One region of the Kitasatospora fiedleri genome, then DNA from elsewhere that is predicted to be linked to it. Evidence: riboswitches for the same ligand, from Rfam matches in the RefSeq annotation. Region 1 holds a riboswitch; the other holds the start of a gene.
The links. Region 1 has a riboswitch for cyclic di-AMP ahead of QMQ26_RS10205 (C40 family peptidase). Riboswitches for the same ligand answer to the same signal wherever they lie in the genome.
Positions count from the first base shown of each region.

Region 1 (7,517 bases):
GGGCCCTCGGGTACAGCCGCAGGAACGCGCCCAGCACCCCGGCGATCGCGCCGGACGCGCCGACCAGCGCCCGCACCGCGTCCGGGGTGCCCGCCTCGGCCAGCGCGTAGCCGTAGGTGGCCAGGTAGCCGATCGCCAGGTAGCCGACCAGGAAGCGGACCCGGCCCAGCCGGGCCTCCACGGCCGGGCCGAAGACGAACAGGAACAGCAGGTTGCCCACCAGGTGCAGCCAGCCCGCGTGGACGAACAGCGCGGTCAGCACCGACAGTTCGGGGATCTTGCCGGGGGTGGCCGGCAGCACGCAGCCGGGCGCCGCCGGGGGGAGCGCCGACAGCTGGGCCGCCGTCAGCGGACGGCCCCCCAGCAGCTCGGCCGGGACGGCGCCCCAGCGGTGCTCGTAGCGCTGCTCGGCGCAGGCCCGGGCGTCGCCGCTGCCGTACAGCGGGTTCGGGCCGGACGGGCCGAGCAGCATGGCCAGCGCGGCCAGGGCGATCAGCAGGTAGCCGGCGACCGGGGTGCGGGCGGCCCGCTCGGCCGCCGGCGAACCGGCCCGGGCGGGGGCGGAGAGCACCATGCCGGTCAGCATTCCTCGGGGGCGCACCCGCGACACCGGGCGCTGCTCCGGTCGGGTGAGCGTCCGGGCTGTGGACCGGTGATCCGCCCGTCCGGCGGCAGGCAATAGGCTGGAGGCCCGGAACCGGGACCAGCCGAGAGGGACCACTGATGAGCATTGCCGCGCCGACCGCCGAGACCCGCTGGCGCTGCACCCTGTGCGGCAACCTGACCCGTTTCGACGTCACCCGCTCGTCCCGGGTGACCGACTTCCTGCACTTCGACCTCTCCGGCGAGTCCAAGGTCGAGGAGACCCAGGTGCTCGCGGAGACCATCGAGTCCGTGCGCTGCCGCTGGTGCAACGCCGTCGACCAGGTCGAGCTGGTGGCCCGCCCCGGCGCCGAGGAGTCCGCGGAGGGCGGGGCCCAGCAGGGCTGACGCCGTCCCCACCGCCCCGCGTTCCCGTCCGGCCCGGACGGGGGCGCGGGGCGCACTCGTCGGCGGGGTGCTGTCGGAGCGGCACGGTAGACGGGACAATTGGCAGCAGCGGCGGACACCAACCCCCGCCCGGCACCCGCCGGGAGGGCCCGCCAGGACCAGGATCGGAGCCGAGGACAGTGGCGGAGGCAGCGAACGCGCCGGCGGGCCCGGACGGGACCGCGCCCGCCCCGGCCCGGGACGACGCGGCGGAGACGGCCGGGCGCCCCCTGCCCGAGGGCGTGCGCCGGCGGGTGGTCGGCATCGCCTCGGACGCGCTCGGCGGCATCGCCCCGGCCGAGCTGCCCGCCTCGCTGCGCCCGTACGCCAAGTTCACCCCGGCCCGGCGGGCCAAGTACGCGGCGACCGCGCTGGCCGCCGCGCTGGAGTCGGACCCGGCGTTCCGGGTCCGGATAGCCGAACGGCTGCGGCTCGGCCAGCCCGACCTGGTGCAGGCCCTGGAGTCGGGCGCCGTCCCGGCCGCCGCCGACCCGATGGACGTGGCCGCCGCCGCCTACCTGGTCCGCCCGTCCGGCTGGGCCCGGCTGGTGGAGGAGGCCGGCGAGGAGGCCGAGCGGGTCGACGCCGAGGGCGCCGCCGCCGAGGCCGCCCGGCTGGCCGAGAAGCTCCAGGAGGAGCTGGCCGAGGCCCGGGCCGCGGCCCGCGGCGAGCTGGAGCGGCACCGGGCCGAGGCCGAGGGGGTGCGCCGGGAGGCGGAGTCGCTGCGCAAGAAGGTCCGCTCGCTGGAGGCGGACACCCGGCGGGCGCAGGCCGAGAACCGCCGGCTGGCCGGGGAGCTGGCCGAGGCCCGGGCCGCCGCCGCCGCCGAGCGCAGCGCCGCCGAGAGCGAGGCCCGGCGGCTGCGGCACCGGGTCGCCGAGCTGGAGGCCGCGGTGGAGAGCGGGCGGCGCACCGCCCGGGAGGGCCGCAGCGTCGAGGACATGCGGCTGCGGCTGCTGCTGGACAGCGTGCTGCAGTCGGCCCAGGGCCTCCAGCGCGAGCTGGCGCTGCCGGTGACCGCGCTGCGCCCGGCCGACCTGGTGGAGGCGGTCGAGCCCGGTTCGGCCTCGCCGCACGACGTGGCCCGGCGCGGCCTGGCCGAGGACGACCCGGCGCTGTTGGACCAGCTGCTGGCCATCCCGCAGGTCCACCTGGTGGTGGACGGCTACAACGTGACCAAGACCGGCTACCCCCAACTGCCGCTGGAGCAGCAGCGGATGCGGCTGCTGGGCGGGCTGGCGATGCTGGCCCAGCGCACCCAGGCCGAGGTGACCTGCGTGTTCGACGGCCAGGACCTGGACGTGCCGGTGATCATGGCCCCGCCGCGCGGGGTGCGGGTGCGTTTCAGCCGGACCGGGGAGACCGCGGACGAGCTGATCCGCCGGCTGGTGCGGGCCGAGCCGCAGGGCCGTCCGGTGGTGGTGGTCTCCGCCGACCGGGAGGTCGCCGACGGGGTCCGCAAGGCGGGGGCGCGGCCGGTGGCCTCGGTGCTGCTGCTGAACCGGCTGGCGCGCAGCTGAGGGGTGGTCGGCGGGCCCCCGGGCGGCCGGAGTGTGACGGTCCCGTGAAAGGGGGCGGGGGTGGGCATCCGAAAGCCCCCGGGAGTGGACGCGGGGGCGGGGACTTCACTAGGGTCTGGCGTCAAACCTATATTCCGGACCATCACTCGTCGGGGTGAGTCCAGCAGGAAGAAGGAGCTCCCCCTTGGCCTCCCACCGCCGTCCCAAGCAGCCGAGCCGTGCGCGGATCTCCGTGTTCACCGCTGCCGCCGCGACCGCGGTCGCCCTGACGGCCCAGGCCAGCGCGCACGCCGCCCCGGCCCAGCCGAACAAGGACGAGGTGAAGGCGCAGGTCGACAAGCTGCTGGAGGAGCAGGAGCAGTCCGCCGAGAAGTACAACGGCGCCAAGGAGCGGGCCGACCAGCTCCGCAAGCAGGCCGACGACCTGCAGGACCAGGTGGCCCGCGGCCAGGAGCAGTTGACCGAGCTGGCCTCCGGGCTGGCGGCGGTGGCCGGCGACCAGTACCGGCAGGGCGGCGTCGACCCGTCGATGCAGCTGATGCTCTCCTCGAACCCGGACCAGTACCTCACCCAGGCCACCTCCTTCGGGCAGGCGGCCAGCACCCAGGCCGAGACGCTCAAGTCGCTCAAGGACCAGCAGCGCCGCCTGGACCAGCAGAAGCAGGAGGCCTCCCAGGTCCTCCAGGAGCTGGACAGCCAGACCCAGGCGCTCAACGACGCCAAGAACGACGTGAACGCCAAGCTCGCCGAGGCGCAGAAGCTGCTCTCCAAGCTGAACGCCGCGGACCGCGCCTCCATCCTCCGCGGCTCGGGCGGCGGCACCGCCTCGCGCAGCGCCTCCCGGGTGGACCCGTCCACCCTGCCGCCGGCCAGCGGCTACGCGGCGACCGCGGTGGCGGCCGCGCTCGGCAAGCAGGGCTCGGCGTACGTGTGGGGCGCCACCGGGTCGAGCACCTTCGACTGCTCGGGCCTGATGGTGTGGGCGTACAAGCAGGCCGGCGTCTCGCTGCCGCGCACCTCGCAGTCGCAGGGCAGCTACGGCACCAACGTGGGCACCGACTGGCACAACGCGCAGCCCGGCGACCTGGTCATCTACTACGGCGACCGGCACCACGTCGGCATGTACATCGGCAACGGCCTGGTGGTGCACGCGCCGCGCACCGGTGACGTGGTGAAGACGATGAAGGTCGACACCCTGCCGATCTCCACCATCCGCCGGGTCTGACCGGGTCCGGTTGGGTCTGGTCGGGGCCGACCGACGGTCCGGCGAATCGGACAAACGCCCCGTCGGGCGACAATTGACGTACCGTGACACGCCCGGGCCGGTCGAGATCCCGCTGTGATCCGTGACACGCCCGGGTGTGGTGTTTCTCGGCCGCAGGGTGAGAATTGCTCCGTGCTGGGTAGTGAATCGATCACGTTCGGTCATATGTGTCGAGGTATTTGATTCAGAATCAGATTTTTTTCCGACAAGGATTTGAACGGATCACGGATCGGTTACTAGGGTCGTGCTTCGACCACCGCAGTGTCGATCGCCCAAGGGGGGCGGCGGCGGAGGTCGCCGCCGAGTCCGTGACGCAGCGGGCAGACCGTCAACACCGGGTCTGCCGACGGGGATACCCCTGCGGGGGTGCTGTCGAACGGAGCCGGGGAACCACGTTCCCCCGGGGTGAATCGGCGCCGGGCCGACCGCCGCGCGCGGTCGGTGAAGCGCCGTAGGGCATCTCTTCCAGCCCGAACCCGTCAGCTCACCCGGTAGGCGGTGTGAGGAAGAAGGAGTCCGCCTTCGTGGCGTCCCATCGCCGTCCCAAGCCCGTCGGCCGTGCCCGGGTCTCGATTCTCACTGCCACCGCCGCCGCTGCCGTGGCGCTCTCCGCCCAGGGCGGGGCGCACGCCGACCCGGCACCGACCAAGGACCAGGTCAAGGCCCAGGTCGACGAGCTCAACGAGCAGGCCGAGGTGAAGACGGAGGCGCTCAACGCCTCGGTCGAGAAGCAGCAGGACCTGCAGAAGCAGGTCGGCCAGCTCCAGGACCAGCTCGCCCGGCAGCAGGAGCAGGTGACCTCCGCCCGGGAGTCGCTGGCCGGCATCGCCGCCGAGCAGTACCGCACCGGCACCATGCCGCAGACCATGCAGCTGATGCTCTCCAGCAGCCCGGACACCTTCCTGGGCCAGGCCGGCGCGCTGAACGCGGTCGGCTCCACCCAGGCCGACCTGCTCAAGACCTTCCAGAACGAGCAGGCCAAGCTCGACGCGCAGCGCAAGGAGGCCGAGACCAAGCTCGCCGAACTGGACACCACCACCAAGGCCCTCAAGGCCGACAAGGAGGACGTCCAGGCGAAGCTGGCCAAGGCCCAGGAACTGCTCAACACGCTGACCCAGCAGGAGCGCGAGCAGCTCGCCGCCGCCGAGGCCAAGGCCGCCGCGGACGCCAAGGCGAAGGCCGACTCCGCCCAGCAGCAGCAACAGCAGCAGCAGCCGCGGGCCTCCCGCGACAGCGGCCGGGCGGAGCTGAACGCCCCGGCGTCCTCCAGCTTCTCGGGCAACGCGGTCGGCGCGGCGGCCTCCAAGCTGGGCAGCTGGTACTCCTACGGCGCGGCCGGGCCGAGCACCTTCGACTGCTCCGGGCTGATGCAGTGGGCCTACAAGCAGGCCGGGGTGTCGATCCCGCGCACCTCGCAGGCGCAGGCCGGGGCCGGCACCAGCCTCGGCACCAACATCGCCAACGCCCGCCCGGGCGACCTGATCATCTACTACGGCGACCAGCACCACGTCGGCATGTACGTCGGCAACGGGCAGATCATCCACGCCCCGCACACCGGCGCGCAGGTCCGCTACGAGTCGGCGACCGCCATGCCGATCAACCGGATCGTCCGGATCTGACGCTCCGTCGAGGCCCCGGCCCGGTACCCCGTACGGGGTGCCGGGCCGTTCTCGTGCGAATGCCCGATTAGGGGTCAAATATTCGGTGCTGTCGGGGTTTGGACTGGATCGGCCGGAATCGCTAACCTCTGCCCCCGGGCCCCCGCGAGGACGGCCGTCCGACCGCGGGCGGCGGCGGAGGCCGGCCGCAGAACGGAGCCGTCGCGCGTGTCCGTGCCCCGCCGCACCCCACTGCCCGGCGTCCAGCGCCTCGCCCGCGCCCTGGCGCTCACCGCCGCCGCCACCGGCGCGCTCGGCCTGACCGTGGGCGGGGCCGCCGCGGCCCCGCTCAGCCCCGCCGACCCGCCCAACCGCGGCGAGGTCAAGGCCCGGGTCGACCAGCTCTACGAGGAGGCCGAGCGGGCCTCCGAGCAGTGCAACGCCGCGCTGGAGCAGCAGCGGCGGCTCCAGGCCGAGGCCGGCGCCCTCCAGGACCAGGTCGCCGCCGGGCAGGAGGAGCTGAACCGGATGCGTGGCGACCTGGGCGCCGTCGCCGCCGCCGAGTACCGCTCCCAGGGCATCGACCCCGCCGTCCGGCTGATGCTCGACCAGGACCCGGCCGGCTACCTGACCGGCGCCCGCTCGCTCGAACAGGCCACCGCCCGGCAGGGCGACCGGCTGCGCGAGCTGGCCGAGCGGGCCCGGCGGCTCGACGAGCGCCGGCACGAGGCCGGCGCCAAGCTCGACGAGCTGGAGCGGGCCAGGCAGCGGCTGTCCGCCGCCAAGGACGAGGTCCGCGAGCGGCTGGCCACGGCCCAGCGGCTGCTGAACGGCCTCGCCCCCGCCGAGCGGGCCCGGCTGACGGCCGACGACGCCCGGGCGGCCCGGCAGCGCGCCACCCGCGGCACCGACCGGATCGACCTCGGCGACCAGCCGCCCTCCTCCGACCGGGCCGCCGCCGCGCTGGCCGCCGCCCTCTCCAAGATCGGCTCCCCCTACGTCTACGGATCGACCGGCCCCGGCACCTTCGACTGCTCCGGTCTGATGTACTGGTCGTGGCGGCAGGCCGGAGTGACCCTGCCGCGGACCTCGCAGGCGCAGGCCACGGCCGGCCGGCGGGTGAGCCTCGCCGAAGCCCGGCCCGGAGACCTGGTGATCTTCTACAGCGACAGGCACCACGTCGGCATGTACGCCGGCGGGGGCGTCGTCGTGCACGCCCCCTACCCCGGGGCCCGGGTCCGCTACGAGAGCGTCGGCGCGATGCCGGTCAACACGGTGGTGCGGGTCTGAGCCTCGTCGACGAGCCCCTGGTCACCGACCCGGCGACGGCCACCGGGCCGGGCCGGGCCGGTGCTCCGCTGTCCCGGCGGGCCGCCCTGCTGCTGGCCGCCGCCGGGGCCACCCAGCTCTCGCTCCCGCCGGTCCGGCCCGCCCGGCCGGCCCCCGCCGCGCCGCCCGCGCCGCCGCCCGGGCTGCGGGAGACCGCCGTACGGCTGCTGGAGCAGCGGGCCCGCGCGGTGGCCGGCCGGGACACCGCCGGGCTGCTGGCGGGCTCCGCGGACGGCGCCGAGGAGGCCGACCGGGACCTGCTGACCCGGACCGCCGGGCTGCGCTTCGCCGCGTACACGCTGAAGCTGACCTCCTTCGCCGAGCCGCCCGCCGACGCGGACCGGGTGCGGGTCGGCGCCGAACTGGGCTACCGGTTGGCCGGGGTGGACGACTACCCGGTGCTGCTGGAGCGGCAGGTCGAGCTGGTGCGTGAGGCGGCCGGCTGGCGGGTGGCCCGGGAGGTGCCGACCGGCGCGGCCGCGCCCTGGGACCTGGGCACCGTCCGGACCGCGGAGGGCAGGCGCGGCCTGGTGCTCGGCCTCGGCGAGGTGGCGGAACTGGCCGCGCTGGCCGAGCTGGCGGACCGGGCGGTGCCCGCGGTGGAGGCGGTCTGGGGGCCGTTCGCGGGTCGGCTGCTGCTCGAACTGCCGCTCACCGAGCAGCAGTTCGCCCGCCGGATGGACGTCTCCGCGGACGCCTACCAGGGCATAGCGGCGGTCACCCTGGCGGTCGGCGGCGCCCCCGTGCACACCCCCGCCGACCGGATCGTGGTCAACC
Region 1 is NZ_OX419519.1:2,165,565-2,173,081, reverse strand. Features, by position in the region: gene QMQ26_RS10225 (rhomboid family intramembrane serine protease) at 1-574, opposite strand, end outside; gene QMQ26_RS10220 (hypothetical protein) at 724-990, shown strand; gene QMQ26_RS10215 (NYN domain-containing protein) at 1,170-2,549, shown strand; gene QMQ26_RS10210 (C40 family peptidase) at 2,734-3,774, shown strand; cyclic di-AMP (ydaO/yuaA leader) riboswitch at 4,171-4,327, shown strand; gene QMQ26_RS10205 (C40 family peptidase) at 4,338-5,432, shown strand; gene QMQ26_RS10200 (C40 family peptidase) at 5,640-6,701, shown strand; gene QMQ26_RS10195 (gluzincin family metallopeptidase) at 6,929-7,517, shown strand, end outside.

Region 2 (7,517 bases), 2.1 Mb from region 1:
GGTCGGGCACATGCGGGGCCTCCGGACGTTCGACGGGCCCGGGGTGCGGCCCGGGCCCGTGGTCATCCGACCACGGGCCCGGGGGTGTCGCACGTCCAGTCGGTGCCGGGGGTGCGGCCGACGCGGGAGGAGGTCCCGGCGGCCGCGGGCTCAGTCGTTGGCGGAGAGCAGGGCCCGGGCGGCGAAGCGGTTGATGCCGGTGAGGCCGCGGATCAGCTGCGGCGTGAGGAGCACGAAGACCAGGCCGAGCAGGCAGACGCCGGCGATCTGCCAGGGTTCGGTGAGCTCGTAGACGTGCTGGACGCCGTGGGAGTCGCGCCAGTCGGCGACCCGGTAGCCGTCCCAGGGGGTGTAGCGGCCGAACACCCACTGGTAGGCCGGGAACAGGGCGAGCGACCAGCCGAGGCAGAAGAAGGTCACCGAGAGCGTGAAGCTGAGGATCGCCCAGGGGAGCATGACGAACTGGTGCAGCGCGGCCTTCCAGCCCGCCGGGTCGGCCAGTCGGCCGGTGATCCGGCCCCAGACGCCCTCCCGGCGGACGGTGATCTCCGGCGGGGCGGGCAGTTCCTCGCCCAGCAGGGTGCGGATGCGCAGCCGCTCGGCGGCGCCGAGGCCGCGGGCGACGGCCAGCAGCAGGGCGAGGACGGGCAGGCCGATCACGGTGAGGGAGAGGCCGAGGCCGGCGCAGAACAGCGGCACGACCAGGGCGAAGCCGAGCACCGCCATCGGCAGCCCGCTGAGCGCGTAGCCGAGCTGCTGGAAGGTGCGCCGGGAGAACGGGGCGCGCCAGAACCCGGGCCGGTCGAGGTGGCCGCCGGGGCTGGTGACGGGGTACGCAGCGGTGGACATCCACGGTCCTTCGGGTCGTCGGGCGGCCCCGCCGGTCGGCGGTGCCGGGCACGTGCTCCAATCTGCCGCAGCGGCCCGGCCGGGGTAATGACGCCTGCTGCCGAATCCGTGGTGGGGTTAACCCCCGTCCCGCCCTGCGGCCCGCTCTCCCCCGGACCCGACGGGCGCCCCGGGCCCGACGGGCGCGACGGACGCGACGGACGCGACGGACGCAGCGAACGCGACAGGCGCTACGGACGCGGCGGCCCGGACCACGGCGGGCCCGGCCACTCGGGGGCCGGCAGCGAGTACTGGAGCGCGTCGTGCCACCCGCCGTCCCGGTGCGACTCGGCCCGGACCCGGCCCTCGTACCGGAACCCGGCCCGGGCCGGCACCCGGACCGAGGCGGTGTTGGCGGGGTCGCAGCGGGCCGCCAGCCGGTACAGGCCCAGGGTCTCGAAGCCGAGCGCGCACAGCAGCGCGGTGACCTCGGCGGCGTACCCGCGGCCCCAGGTGTCGCGGCGCAGGACGCAGCCGAGCCGGGCCGCGTGCCCGTCCTCGCGGGTGAGCGCGGCCTGGCCGACCGGCTCGCCCGACGGGTCGTCGACGGCCAGCCGGTAGTGCGTCCGGGGCTCCTCCTCGGCGGTCTCCAGGTACAGCTCGACCTGGTCGGCGCGGTCCTCGAAGTCCCGCACCCCGAACGGGAGGTGGCGGACCGTCTCGGGGTCACCGTGCACCGCGTGCAGGGCGGCCACCTCCTCCGGGGTGTGCCGGTACTCCCGCAGGGTGAGCCGGGGGCCGCACAGCCGGAGGGTCTCCATGGCCGCCGACCCTACCGGGCGCCGGTCCGGGGACCGGCTACCGTACCGGGGTGGACGACGACGACCTGCACCTGCTCCCCCGCACCCGTGCCGCCGATCTGCTGAGCTGGGCGGACGGGGCGGGGCTCGACCCGGTGCCCGAGCCGGCGGTGCGGACCGTGCTGACCCTGCTGGAGCTGGGCGGGGCCCGGCTGCACGAGGGCCTCCCCGAACTCACCTCCCCGGTGCTGGAGCACCTGCTCTACGAGCAGCTCCACCTGTACGTGCAACCGGACGGCGACCCGGCGGCGTACCCGGCGGCGGTGCGGCTGCTGATCGAGCGGCAGCGGGCGGCCCGGCGGCTGAACGCCAAGCGCGCGGAGAAGCTCCGCGCGGAGGCCGACTGGCAGGGCGAGGTGCTGCTCTCCCTGCTGCGCCGCTCCGACCTGGTGACCTGGCCCCGGCTGTACGCCCTGCTGCTGCGCGCGGACGGGGTGCCGACCGCGGACCTCGGTGCGGTCCGGGCCTGGCTGGCGGCGTTCCGCGAACTCCCGGAGGAGGAGCGCTTCGCCGCCTTCGACCGGGTGCCCGGCCTGGACGGGGACGGCCACTGGGACCAGCCGGGACGGCCGCTGCTGATCGGCGTCTCCACCGACGGGGCCCGGCGGCTGCTGGAGCAGGGCCTGATGCGGCGCAGCTACCGCAACCTCGCCGAGCTGAACGCCCGCGGGCTGCCGATGCCCGCCGAACTCACCGGCGCGTTCGAGGAGTTCGAGGAGGCGGTGGCGCAGGCCGCGATCGACCTGTGCGGCGAGTGGACCGTCCCGGGGCTGCCGCGGCTGCTGCTGGAGGAGTTCCCGGAGCTGGCCCCCGAGGAGTACTGAGCGGGGCCGGAGAGCACTGAGCGGGCCGGGGCGGCCGGGCGCGGGAGCGCCGATCCGGGTGGCTGGGCCCTGTCCGGCCGATCTTGTCGGATCAGCGCGCGGCGTCGGGCGCCCGGCTGGGAGTGCCGGCGGAACGCCCTCGTACTGGGTGTACTCGGGTGTTTCGCCGGTGCTTCCGAGGGGGCACCTCCCAGCCCCCCTTGGGGCTGGGGGAGGGATGATCCGGCGTCGCGCGCCCGGCAAGATCGGCCGGACAGGGCCTAGAAGACTGGTGAAGATCTTGGTGTGATCTGGGCTGCCGCTGTCACACGGTGGCCGGGATGTGCCAGGTGGTGCCGTTGTGGTCGAGTCCGAGGTTGATCAGGGTTCGGAGGTTGAGGGCGGCGGCGCGGGTGTGGAGCCAGGCGTTGTTCCTGATCGTGCCGATGTGCCGTAGCCGGCGGTTGCCGCCTGCGACGAGCCAGGCGACGGCGCGTTCGACGGGTGGCCGCCAGCGTCGGTAGGCGGCCTGCCAATCGGGGTCGGTGGCTGCTTGGTGGCGGGCTGCGGCGAGCAGGTCCTGGTGGGGACGGATGGTAATGATCCGCCCGGCCTTGGCGGTGGTGCACCGCTGTCGCAGCGGGCAGCCGGTGCACTGGTCGGTGAACAGTGCCTTGCGTTGCATCTTCCGCCCGGACGGTGCGGACAGGGGGACGGTGTGGCCGGCCGGGCAGGTGACCGTGCCGCCGGTGGTGTCGATGGCGAAGTCGTCGAGGCCGAACCCGCCCACCACGGCGGTCTTCAGCGGGGCGGGTTTGAGGAACAGCCGGTGCCCGGCCTGCTGCAACGCCTCACGGACGGGGCCGGTGGAGTAGGCGGTGTCACCGAAGGCGTCCACCGGTTCGTCCTCGTCGGCGAGCAGGTCGAGCGCAACGGTGGCCTCGTGGTGTTCGCTGCCGCTGCCGGGCGTGAGCGCGACGGCGGTGAACAGGCCGGTCTCGGGCTCGACGGCCAGGTGGGCCTTGTAGCCGTCCTGGTAGTGGCTGCGGGTCTTGTGGACGTGGCGGGCATCGGGGTCGACGGTGGAGACGATGCGGTCGGGTGCGGTTCCCCGGGTGATGCGCCAGCGTCCGTCCCGGCCGTCGCAATCGTCGGCGGGCTCGACGTCTTGACCTGCGACCAGGGCCAGCAGGCCCGCCGCGTTCGCGGCCTTCTCGCCGAGTTGCCGCTCGGGCAGGTGCCCGAGCAGTCCGAGCGCGTCACCGACCAGGGCGTCCACCAGGTCCGCCCGGGCCTGCCGGTCGTTCCAGGCGATGCGGGGCTTGCCCGGATCGCGGTAGTCGTGCGCGGTGCACCGGACGGCTGCGGCCTCGTCGGCGCCGGGGACCTCGCGGATCACCGCCCGGATCGCGGAGATGAGTTGGGTGACGGTGTCCTGGGTTGCGACCGCGTCGTCCAGCACGGTGGAGTCCAACGCCCGGCGGTGACGGCCCTTCAGCACGCCGGTCGCCCTCACGACCTCGCGCACCGCCTCGAAGACCCGCTCCGGCCGCGCCGAGCGGGCCAGTCGGCGGCGGAAGTAGGCCAGCAGCGACGGGTCGAACGCCGTGTCGTGCAGGCCGAGCCCGCAGGCGGCCTTCCACCGCAGGTCGCACCGCAGTTCCTGCACGGTCTCGAAGTCCGACAGGCCGTGCAGGGCCTGCAGCGTGATCGCCGTGGCCAGGACCTGCGGCGGCATGCTCGGGCGGCCGTTCGCCGACGGGTACATGTCCGCGAACATCACCGCCGGGAACAGCCGGCCCCGGTGCTCGGCCAGAAACGCGAACACACTGCCCGCCGGGATCAGGCCCCGGCAGGTCTCCCACACATCCGGCCCGACCGTCTCTCCAGCCCATTCCCCCATCGCCACGAAACGAGTCTGGTCCCGCCGCTTGCGCGGCGAGACCAGAACTCAAGATCTTCACCAGTCTTCTAGGGCCGGAGGCCGAGGTGGTGCAGCCAGGGGAGGGGGTCGACGGGGGCCGCGCCGCCCGGGCGGACTTCGAGGTGCAGGTGGGGGGTGGTGGCGTTGCCGGTGGCGCCGACGGCCCCCAGGACGGTGCCGGCGGCGACCCGGCCGGCGGGGGCGGCGATCCGGGAGAGGTGGCAGTACCAGAGCTCGGTGCCGTCGGGGAGGGTCTGGATGACCCGGTAGCCGTAGGTGCCGGACCAGCCCGCCGAGGTGACGGTGCCGGCGGTGACGGCGGTGACGGGGGTGCCGGTGCGGGCGGCGAAGTCCAGACCGGTGTGCAGGTGGGCCCAGTGCGCGCCCGGCTGGGCGGACGGGTCGGCCAGTCGGTAGTCGGCGACCGGGAGGACGGCTTCGGCCCCGGCCTCGGTGGCCGCGGGGTCGGCCGCGGTCTCGGCCCGGCGGTCGGCGTGCTTGGTCTCGGCCTCCTGCGCGGCGGCGACCCGGGCGGACTCCTCGGTGGCGGTGCGCTGCCCGTCGGCCTGCTGGAGGATGCGGGCGGCCAGGGCGAGGCCGGGGTCGGCGGCGAGCAGTCCCTCGGAGGCTTCGTCGGCGGCGGCGACGGGGGCCGGGGCCGGGACGGCGGCCTGGGCGGGGGCGGCGGCGAGGCCGGTGGCGCCGAGGGCGGCGGTCATCGCGGTGACGCCCAGCAGCGGTGCGCCGACGCGGGCCTGGCGGGGCAGCCGGGGCCGGATGGGTTCGGTCTCGACCGGGTGGTCGAGCAGCTGGGTGCCGGTGCTCTCGGTGTAGGTCGACGCCACGGGGGCGCGCTCCTTCCTTCCCTGCCGCCGACCGGGTTAGCTGACGGGTTCGGAGGTGGAAGGTCTCCTACGGTCGGGCCCAGGGCCGTCCCGATTCACCCCGGTGGAACGTGGTTCCCCGGCTCCCGGGCCCGACCGCGGGGGCGGGCCCGATGGATTAGGCGTGGCGCACGGTGCCGCATGGTTACGGCGTTGCCGACCGCGCTGCGTTATCAAACGTTAATCCTATGGACCCCATGATTCCAAGCGCCTACCGAGGTGCAGTGAAACTTTCCTGATGCCCTATGGGCGATTTGTGACGGTTCGCCAAGGGGCCCGGTTCCGGACATGACGGACCGTGACGGCGCGGTTGAGTATCCGTACTCACGACCCCCCGCCACCCCCGGCGGGACCCTGGCCCCATGACCGCATCCGTGCCGCACCGCACCACCTCCGCCTACTACCTGCAGGCCGTCGCCTCCTTCGCGTTCGCCACGGCCGCCCTCGTCCTCGGGATCGCCTACCTCCCGGTCAGCGCCTGGATGCGCGCCTTCCTCGGCGTCGGCCTGCTCTACGAGATCACCTCCGCGTTCACGCTGGCCAAGGTGATCCGCGACCGCCAGGACGAGGGCGCGCTCACCAGCCGGGTCGACCAGGCCCGGCTGGAGAAGCTGCTCGCCGAGCACGACCCGTTCAAGGTCGACGGGATCTGACGGGACGGGACCCGGCGGGATGCGGGCGCCCGACGGGCGGGCGGCGCGGGCGTGCCGGTGACCGGGAGTTGACGGCTAAGGCTATTAGCCTTAGCTTTATGGCTATCGGCAGGAGCCGGGCCCCGAGCGCCCGGAGCGCCGGACGCCCGCCAGGAGGCCCGCGATGAACAGCACCCTCGGCACCACCACCCGGTACCTCGACGTCACCGACGGCCGGATCGCCTACGACGACGCCCCCGGCCCCGGCACCCCGGTCGTCCTGCTGCCCGGCATGCTCGACAAGCGGGCGGTCTACCGCCACCTCGCCCCGCTGCTGGGCGCCGCCGGGCACCGGGTGGTCAGCATGGACCTGCGCGGCATGGGCGAGTCCTCGACCGGCTTCACCGACCACAGCCCGGCCGCGATCGCCGAGGACCTGGCGGCCCTGCTGGACCACCTGGACCTGCGCGGCGCCGTCCTGGTCGGCAGCTCGTACACCGGCGCCAGCGTGGTCCGGGCCGCCGCGCTCGCCCCCGGGCGCACCGGCGGTGTGGTGCTGATCGACGCGTTCGTCGAGAACCTGCCGCTGAACGGCTTCCAGAAGGCGCTGTTCGGCCTGGCCGCCCCGCTGGTCAGCGCGTTCCCCGGGCTGTGGAGCGCGATGCAGAAGTTCTACTACCAGGGCGAGCGGCCCGCCGACTTCGACGTCTACCGGGCCGGGCTGGCCGCGATGCTCCGCGAGCCCGCCCGCAAGGCCGCGCTGCGCGGCTACCTGCGGGGCGACTCCGCGCCGGTCGGCTGGTGCGCGGCGGTCGACGTGCCCGCGCTGGTGCTGATGGGCGACAAGGACCCGGACTTCCCGCAGCCCGGGCTGGTCGCCGACCGGCAGGCCGCCGCGCTGCGCGGCCGCACGGTGATGATCGGCGGCGCCGGCCACTACCCGATGGCCAGTCACCCGCAGGCCGTCGCCGACGCCCTGCTGCCCTTCCTGGCCGGACTGGGCGGGCCGGCCGGGCAGGCCGGGGCGGCCGACGAGAACGGGACCGCCCGCTGATGCCCCGCGCCGGACTCTCCACCGCCGCCGTGGTGGACCACGCCCTCGAACTGATCGACGAACGCGGCGTCGAGGCGCTCACCCTGGCCGCCGTCGCCGCCCGGGCCGGTGTCGCCACCCCCTCGCTGTACAAGCACGTCGCCGGGGGCCTGCCCGAACTGCGCCGGCTGGTCGCCGTCCGCACCACCGGGGAACTGGCCGACCACCTGGCCGCCGCCGTCCTCGGCCACTCCCGGGACGCGGCGGTCCGCGCCCTGCTCGCCGCCTACGCCGGGTACGCGCTGCGCCACCCCCGCCGGTACGCGGCGCTGCCGCAGGCGCCGGACCCGGAGCCGGGCCCGGAGTTGGCCGCGGCGGCCGAACGGCTGGTGGGCGTGCTGTTCGCGGTGCTGCGCGGCTACGGGCTGGCGGGCTCGGAGGCGGTGCACGCGGTGCGGACGCTGCGGGCCGCGGCCCACGGGTACGCCTCGCTGACCACGGCGGGGGCGTTCCGGCTCGCCGAGGGCACGGACGTCACGCTGGAGCGGCTGAC
Region 2 is NZ_OX419519.1:4,249,738-4,257,254, reverse strand. Features, by position in the region: gene QMQ26_RS19755 (class I SAM-dependent methyltransferase) at 1-12, opposite strand, end outside; gene QMQ26_RS19750 (sensor domain-containing protein) at 151-849, opposite strand; gene QMQ26_RS19745 (GNAT family N-acetyltransferase) at 1,080-1,649, opposite strand; gene QMQ26_RS19740 (hypothetical protein) at 1,700-2,512, shown strand; gene QMQ26_RS19735 (IS1182 family transposase) at 2,817-4,394, opposite strand; gene QMQ26_RS19730 (M23 family metallopeptidase) at 4,463-5,260, opposite strand; cyclic di-AMP (ydaO/yuaA leader) riboswitch at 5,271-5,434, opposite strand; gene QMQ26_RS19725 (YiaA/YiaB family inner membrane protein) at 5,662-5,952, shown strand; gene QMQ26_RS19720 (alpha/beta fold hydrolase) at 6,116-6,985, shown strand; gene QMQ26_RS19715 (TetR-like C-terminal domain-containing protein) at 6,985-7,517, shown strand, end outside.
Region 2: linked by a shared signal. The riboswitch ahead of QMQ26_RS19730 (M23 family metallopeptidase) and the one ahead of QMQ26_RS10205 (C40 family peptidase) in region 1 are both predicted to bind cyclic di-AMP.